Desulfofalx alkaliphila DSM 12257: one gene and its partner. The protein of the gene in region 1 interacts with the protein of each later gene in a pairwise test. Links are inferred from orthologs where the notes say so. Each region holds a gene or a part of one and is shown in the gene's direction. Other genes may lie near its edges.

The links. The genes of interacting proteins can lie anywhere in the genome.
Region 2: the proteins of ftsZ (region 1) and BR02_RS0108275 interact in binary tests that used the Bacillus subtilis proteins (3 or more experiments, as listed by UniProt). The link is inferred for Desulfofalx alkaliphila DSM 12257 from one-to-one orthologs.

The regions. Positions count from the first base shown.
Region 1 is NZ_JONT01000001.1:250,888-254,509, forward strand. What follows is about bases 361-3,349. They hold ftsZ (cell division protein FtsZ), read left to right. Parts: upstream 361-1,320; coding sequence 1,321-2,379; downstream 2,380-3,349. Other genes in these bases: ftsA (cell division protein FtsA), read left to right, coding at 361-1,275; BR02_RS0101290 (stage II sporulation protein M), read left to right, coding at 2,474-3,130; pheA (prephenate dehydratase), read right to left, coding at 3,127-3,349. In the rest of the region: BR02_RS0101275 (small basic family protein), read left to right, coding at 1-53; more of ftsA, read left to right, coding at 133-360; more of pheA, read right to left, coding at 3,350-3,622. UniProt on the Bacillus subtilis protein: Essential cell division protein that forms a contractile ring structure (Z ring) at the future cell division site. The regulation of the ring assembly controls the timing and the location of cell division.
Region 2 is NZ_JONT01000013.1:8,671-11,606, forward strand. Bases 1-2,901 are described here. They hold BR02_RS0108275 (cell division protein ZapA), read left to right. Parts: upstream 1-1,271; coding sequence 1,272-1,532; downstream 1,533-2,901. Other genes in these bases: pheT (phenylalanine--tRNA ligase subunit beta), read left to right, coding at 1-1,188; polX (DNA polymerase/3'-5' exonuclease PolX), read left to right, coding at 1,682-2,901. Outside these bases: more of polX, read left to right, coding at 2,902-2,936. UniProt on the Bacillus subtilis protein: Activator of cell division through the inhibition of FtsZ GTPase activity, therefore promoting FtsZ assembly into bundles of protofilaments necessary for the formation of the division Z ring.

The DNA.
Region 1 (3,622 bases):
TTAGATTATTCCAAAATTTAGCCATTATTAGGCGTCATTTGCTAAAAAAATAGAATTTTACTAAATTATTAAAGGAAATTTCCTATTAACGTTGAATTTACAGATAAAGTAAGAGTAAGGGGGTTGCTTACTGTGGGCAGTGGAGTATTAGCAGCCCTGGATATTGGAACCTACAATATATCTGCCGCAATTTTTAGCATTAAGGATGGAGAAGCGGAAATAATTGCCTGTGGTGAATCGCCTGCCCTTGGTATGAAGAGGGGTAGCGTTTGCGATATTGATGCTTGCGCCAGGTCTATTGCCACTGCGGTGAAAGAAGCTGAAAAAACTGCCGGCTTTTTGATGCCGGCTGCCTTTGTGGGCTTTTCCGGATGCAGCATATCAAGCACCAATGTGGTTTCGGGCATTGATATACTGGACCCAGCGCAGGGAGTAACTGATGTGGATTTACAGCTGCTGATGGAAAGTTGCCGGGCCGGCTCGGCAACCGATGAAATGATTTTGGTACAGCAGCTACCTATTGATTATGGTATAGATGGTTGTTGGGGCTTGTCTCAACCCAGGGGTGCCAAAGGAAAGCGCCTGGAAGCTGAGGTGCATCTTGTTTACGGACAGGCTGAAGCAATAAATAATTTATTGGCTTCCCTACATAGGGGCAATATAAGACCCAAGGCTTTGTATTATAATCCACTGGTGTTGGCGGACCAGGTGTTACAGCATGCAGATAAACAGCTGGGAGCCCTATTGGTGGATCTTGGAGGTGCTACCACTGACCTTTGTTGGTATCATCGCGGTTTGCCACGGATGACCCTTTCCCTACCCATAGGCGGTGAGCATATCACCGGTGACTTAGCCATTGGCTTGCATGTGCCGATATCTGTGGCAGCTAAAATAAAGATTGATAATAATGAGAACAAAGGTATGGATACAAAAACCAATCAGTTTATTAACGAAATAATAGATTCCCGCGTGACAGAGTTGGCTGACATGATAGAAAATTCCATTAATACCTATGGGCACGGTGCCCGGCCAACTAAGCTGGTTTTAATTGGGGGCGGTGCAAAACTAAAAGGACTGCCAGGCATGTTAGAGGGTAATTTAAACCTGCCGGTTCATTTAATTGATGAACAGGAAGGTGTGCATACAAGCTTAAATGCCGTTGCATTAATTAAATATGGACAAAAAAACCACATGGGTGTTCATGATAAAAAAAGTAATTTGTTAGCCCGTGTAAAAGGTGGATTCAAAAGCGTGATTCATAAATTTACATTTTAACCACGACAGTAGTAGTGGCAGATTTAAGTGGAGGAGGATTACTGCATGCTGGATTTTGAGATGGACTTTGATCAATATGCCAATATTAAAGTAATCGGTGTTGGTGGGGGTGGCAATAATGCCGTTAACCGCATGATTGCCGCCGGTTTAAAAGGTGTTGAATTTATTTCCGTAAATACGGATGCCCAGGCCTTGCAATTAGCCCAAAGCAGCAGCAGAATACAAATTGGTGCCAAACTAACCAAGGGTCTGGGTGCAGGGGCCAACCCTGAAATTGGGAAAAAAGCCGCTGAGGAAAGTCGGGAAGAGATTCAAGAGGCCCTAAAAGGTGCCGATATGGTCTTTGTCACTGCCGGTATGGGCGGCGGTACAGGCACCGGTGCAGCTCCGGTGGTGGCGGAGGTGGCCAAAGAAATAGGTGCGCTTACAGTCGGTGTTGTCACCAAGCCCTTTACCTTTGAAGGTCGTAAGCGGCTTAACCAAGCGGAATTTGGTATTAATGAACTAAAAAGCAAGGTGGACACACTGATTACCATCCCCAATGACCGATTACTTCAGGTAATTGATAAACATACTTCAATTGTTGAGGCATTTCGCATTGCCGACGATGTGCTCCGTCAAGGTGTGCAAGGCATATCAGACCTGATAGCAGTGCCCGGCTTAATTAATCTTGACTTTGCCGACGTCAAAACCATTATGAAAGATACCGGCTCTGCCTTGATGGGTATTGGATCCTCCAGTGGGGATAATAGGGCCACAGAGGCAGCCAGGGGCGCCATTTCCAGCCCCTTGTTAGAGACCTCAATTGAAGGTGCCCGGGGTGTTCTGTTAAATATTACAGGAGGGCCGTCCCTGGGGCTGTTTGAGGTAAATGAGGCTGCAGAAATAATTGCCCAGGCAGCTGATCCCGAAGCAAATATTATTTTTGGGGCAGTGATAGACGAAGCCATGAATGAGGATGTGCGGGTAACGGTAATAGCCACCGGTTTTGACCACCGCCCCACCAATGATAAGAAAGACGGCTTGAAGAACGAGATGGATATTAAGCCTTTTACCAACCATGATGAGTTGGATATACCTGCCTTTTTACGCCGCAGAAGTTAATTGTCATATTATATGTGATAAGGAAATATTTTTTATTAGGGTCTTTGTATAGAGACCCTTTTTTGTACTAATCGCAGAGATTTAGGGGGTTAAGATGTTAAAAGATTTTAAATTACGCCCTTATTTAGTTTTCGCCCTAAAGGCGGAAATACTTTTTGTGCTCATTTTACTTGGCATGGCCTATTATACAGTTAACGTAATAAAAGACAGTGCCCTACTTATGGAATTTATGGACCAACTCTTTGCAGGGCTGGCCCAGAAGGTGGGTCATACCACCTTGGCGGGAATGACCGTAAAAATATTTGTGAACAATTTTCTCATAACCATTGCCCCTCTGGCTATTTTCTTAATTTCCCTGTTACCTGTGAGGGGATTAAAGGTGCTGGCAGTGTTTTTTTCCGCTGCGGTGGGTGTGTTTTTATACTTTATTAACGCCCTGGTAGCGGGAATTGCCCTTGGAGCCATGAGCATAACCACCGGGGTCAGCTACGGCAGCTTAATTGCAGTTACCATGGTGCATGGGTCCCTGGAACTGTTTGCCATGGCCGCAGGTACAATGTTTTCTGTCTATTATCTATATAAAATATCGAAAAGGCCGCCAAACAATAATGAAAGCAGAATACATATTTATTTACCTGCAGCCCGGCAACTTATTTTCAAACTAATTTTGATATTGGCCTTGATTCTTGCTGCGGCCGCTATTATTGAAACATATATATCCATGGCTTTAGCCGAAAGATTATTGGCCTAATTAACACTGGGATAACAGCCCAGCACCCGCAAATCATTAACCCGCAGCTTTATTGAACCCAGCAAATTATTCATTAAACCCTCTTGGTAGTGCCAGATAAAATCGACGAAAAAGCGATAGCTACCCAATTCATTTTTAGTGGGGCGTGATTCTATGCGGGTTAAATTTATGTTTCTTTGGGCAAACTCCCCCAGCAGATGATACAGTGCCCCCGGTTGGTGTGGCAGGGTAAACACCAGTGATGTTTTACATTGGCTGCATGGCGGTGCTTTAGCTTTGGCAGATATTATTAAAAACCGAGTGGTGTTATTGGCATAGTCATTAATGTTCTCTGCCATGGGCTGCAAATTATTTAACTTACCTGCCATACTGCTGCCGATGGCCGCCCAGGGATCCCCGGCTTCAGAAACGAGGGTGGCGGCCAGGGCAGAGCTGGATACCTCCACAATTTCAGCCCGGGGCAGATGTGCAGCCAACCACTGGCGGCACTGC
Region 2 (2,936 bases), on another replicon or contig:
GTGGTGCTGCGGCCGGCCCGGGTGGAGTATTTGCTTGGCGTAGCCGTGCCCAAGGAAGATATAATTTCTATTTTAAACAGCCTGCAGTTTAAGGTTCAGGATCAGGGTGAAGAACTGTTGGTGACAGTGCCTTCCTTCCGCCCGGATGTTAGTATAGAGGTGGATTTAATAGAAGAGGTGGCCCGGATGTATGGCTACAACCAGGTGCCCGACACCTCCATTTATGGCATTACCACCCAAGGTAAGCGCACCGAGAGTCAGCGTCTGGTAAATAAAATAAAAAATGTGCTGGTGGGATGCGGCTTAACCGAAGTGGTGACATACGGTTTTGTTAGCCCTAAGGTATATGACATGATGAACTTGCCGGAAGACAGTGTGTTTAGAAATGCCTTGGTATTGCAAAATCCCCTCAGTGAAGAGCAGTCGATCATGCGCACCGTTCCGGTGCCAAGTTTGCTGGAAGTATTACAGAGAAACCACAACCGGCAAATACATAGCGGGGCAATATTTGAAATCGGTAAGGTGTACTATCCCGTGGAAGGTCAAGACTTACCCGATGAAAGGGCTACTTTGGCCATGGCCTTTTCAGGCAGCACCGTGGAATCATGGAACAAGCCGGCGGTAGCCATGGACTTTTACTATGCCAAAGGTGTGCTGGAAGTGTTGTTTAACAAAATAGGTATAAAAGATGTGAGATATGTGCCCTTTGGCGGTGCACCCAGCTTCCATCCCGGACGGGTGGCGGCCGTAGAGGTGAATGGCAAAATGATTGGTGTGCTGGGTGAACTACATCCCAATGTACTGGAAAGCTACCAATTGCCCCACCGGGCGGTGGCTTGTAAATTTGACATACAGGATCTGATGGACGCAGAAAGACAGCAGCCAAAATTCCAGTCACTGCCTAAATTCCCAGCGGTGGAACGTGATTTGGCATTAATAGTAAAACAATCTGTGCCCGTTCAGCAGATGATTGATGTCATAAATAAAGCCGCCGGTAAGATTATGAAGAGTGTAAAGGTATTTGACGTCTATGTTGGCTCACAGGTGGCGGAAGGTTACAAAAGTGTAGCTTTTTCATTGTTATTCCAGGCATCCGACCGCACCCTGACCGATCAAGAGGTTTCATCGCAAATTAAAAAGATATCTAAAGCCCTTAATGCAGAGTTTGATGCCCAATTGCGTTCTTAACTCAGCCATTTACCCGGTGAACAAAGCAGGAATTTGCTATAATTTGCCGAAGATAAGAATTAAAACCACTAGGAGGGGCTATGATGGCTGTTAAGGAAACCCGGGTAGAGGTGGAAATAAACGGGGAGTACTACAAGCTGAAGGGCGAGGAATCCCCAGAGCACATGATAATGGTGTCTCAACATGTAGATAGAGTGATTAAGCAGGTTATCGCACGTAATCCAAAGCTTCCTTATACAAGTGCAGCGGTGTTGGCAGCGGTAAACATAGCCAGCGAACTCACTAAGCTGCAGCAGGATTACGATAATCTGGTGAGGATGATGGATACCGACAGTAAAGATTAGTTTTATTTACGGTATAGACACTCATGAAGGAATTATACAGCTTCTTCATGAGTGTTTCTTTTGACTGGGTAAGTTGTCTATTTATAGGAAAAACTATCACTGTGCCCCACCGGTATGGTCGGTTACTAAGATTTTTAGGAGCGTTGACAATGCAAAATGTAGAAGTGTCATGGATATTTCATGAAATAGCAGATTTGCTGGAGATAAAGGGCGGAGACTTTTTCAAAATAAGGGCATATCGCAATGCCGCCAAAACCATTTATAGGCTGGAACAGCCACTGGACCAACTGGTCCGGTCGGGAGAGATAAATAAACTGCCCGGTATCGGTAAGGCTATTGCTGCCAAAATAGAAGAAATAATAAAAACAGGGACTTGTAAAACCCACCAAGAGCTACTGGAAGAAATTCCCCGGGGTGTGTTGGAAATTACTTCCCTGCCCGGCATTGGCCCCAAAAAGGCGCGGTTATTATTCAAGAAACTGGGTGTCCTTTCATTGGACCAGCTGGAGCAAGCAGCCAAAGACCGGCAGGTGCGTAAGGTGCCCGGAATGAGCTCGAAAACTGAATTGGAAATACTGCGGAATATTAAAGCCATTAGGTCATCCGGAGAAAAAACGGTACTGGGGCTGGCCCGGGAAATAGGTGCAGAGCTTAGAAAATATTTATTATCTCTGCCGGGAGTTAAAAGAGTTGAGATTGGCGGCAGTACCCGCCGGTGGAGAGAGGCGGTGTCTGATTTAGACCTGGTGGTGGCAGCAGAGCAGGCTTCATTGGTAATTGCTGCCATGCTAAAGCATCCTCGGGTTACAGAGGTTCTGGATCAAAGCGAACGTAGTATAAAGGTGTTAACTTGGTGGGGTGTGCCCGTTGAGCTGTCAGTTGTTCCGCCCCACCGGTTTGTACTTGCCTGGCACCGGAATAGCGGCAGTAAAAACCACTATAGGCAGCTGCAAAAACTAGCCAAAGAAAAGGGAATAGAATTGAGTCATGGCGGGTTATCGGTTGACGGTAAACCCGTGGAGGTCAAGGATGAGGCGGATATATACAGGGCGCTGGGTATGCAATATATCCCTCCGGAAATAAGGGAGGACAGGGGAGAAATAGAGGCGGCCAAAACAGGAACTTTACCTAAATTGGTGGAAATAGATGACATTAAAGGTGATTTACATAGTCACACCACCTGGAGTGACGCTTCGGCATCACTGGAAGAAATGGTGGCCGCCGCCAAGAACAGGGGTTATGAATACTTAGCTGTTACTGATCACTCCGGCTCCCTTAAAATTGCCAACGGGCTGGATGAAAAGCGGCTGGCAGAACAGTGTAAAGTTATAGAACGGCTTAACCGGCAGGAAGAGGATTTTACCATCCTCACCGGGGTGGAATGTGATATTTTATCTGACGGCA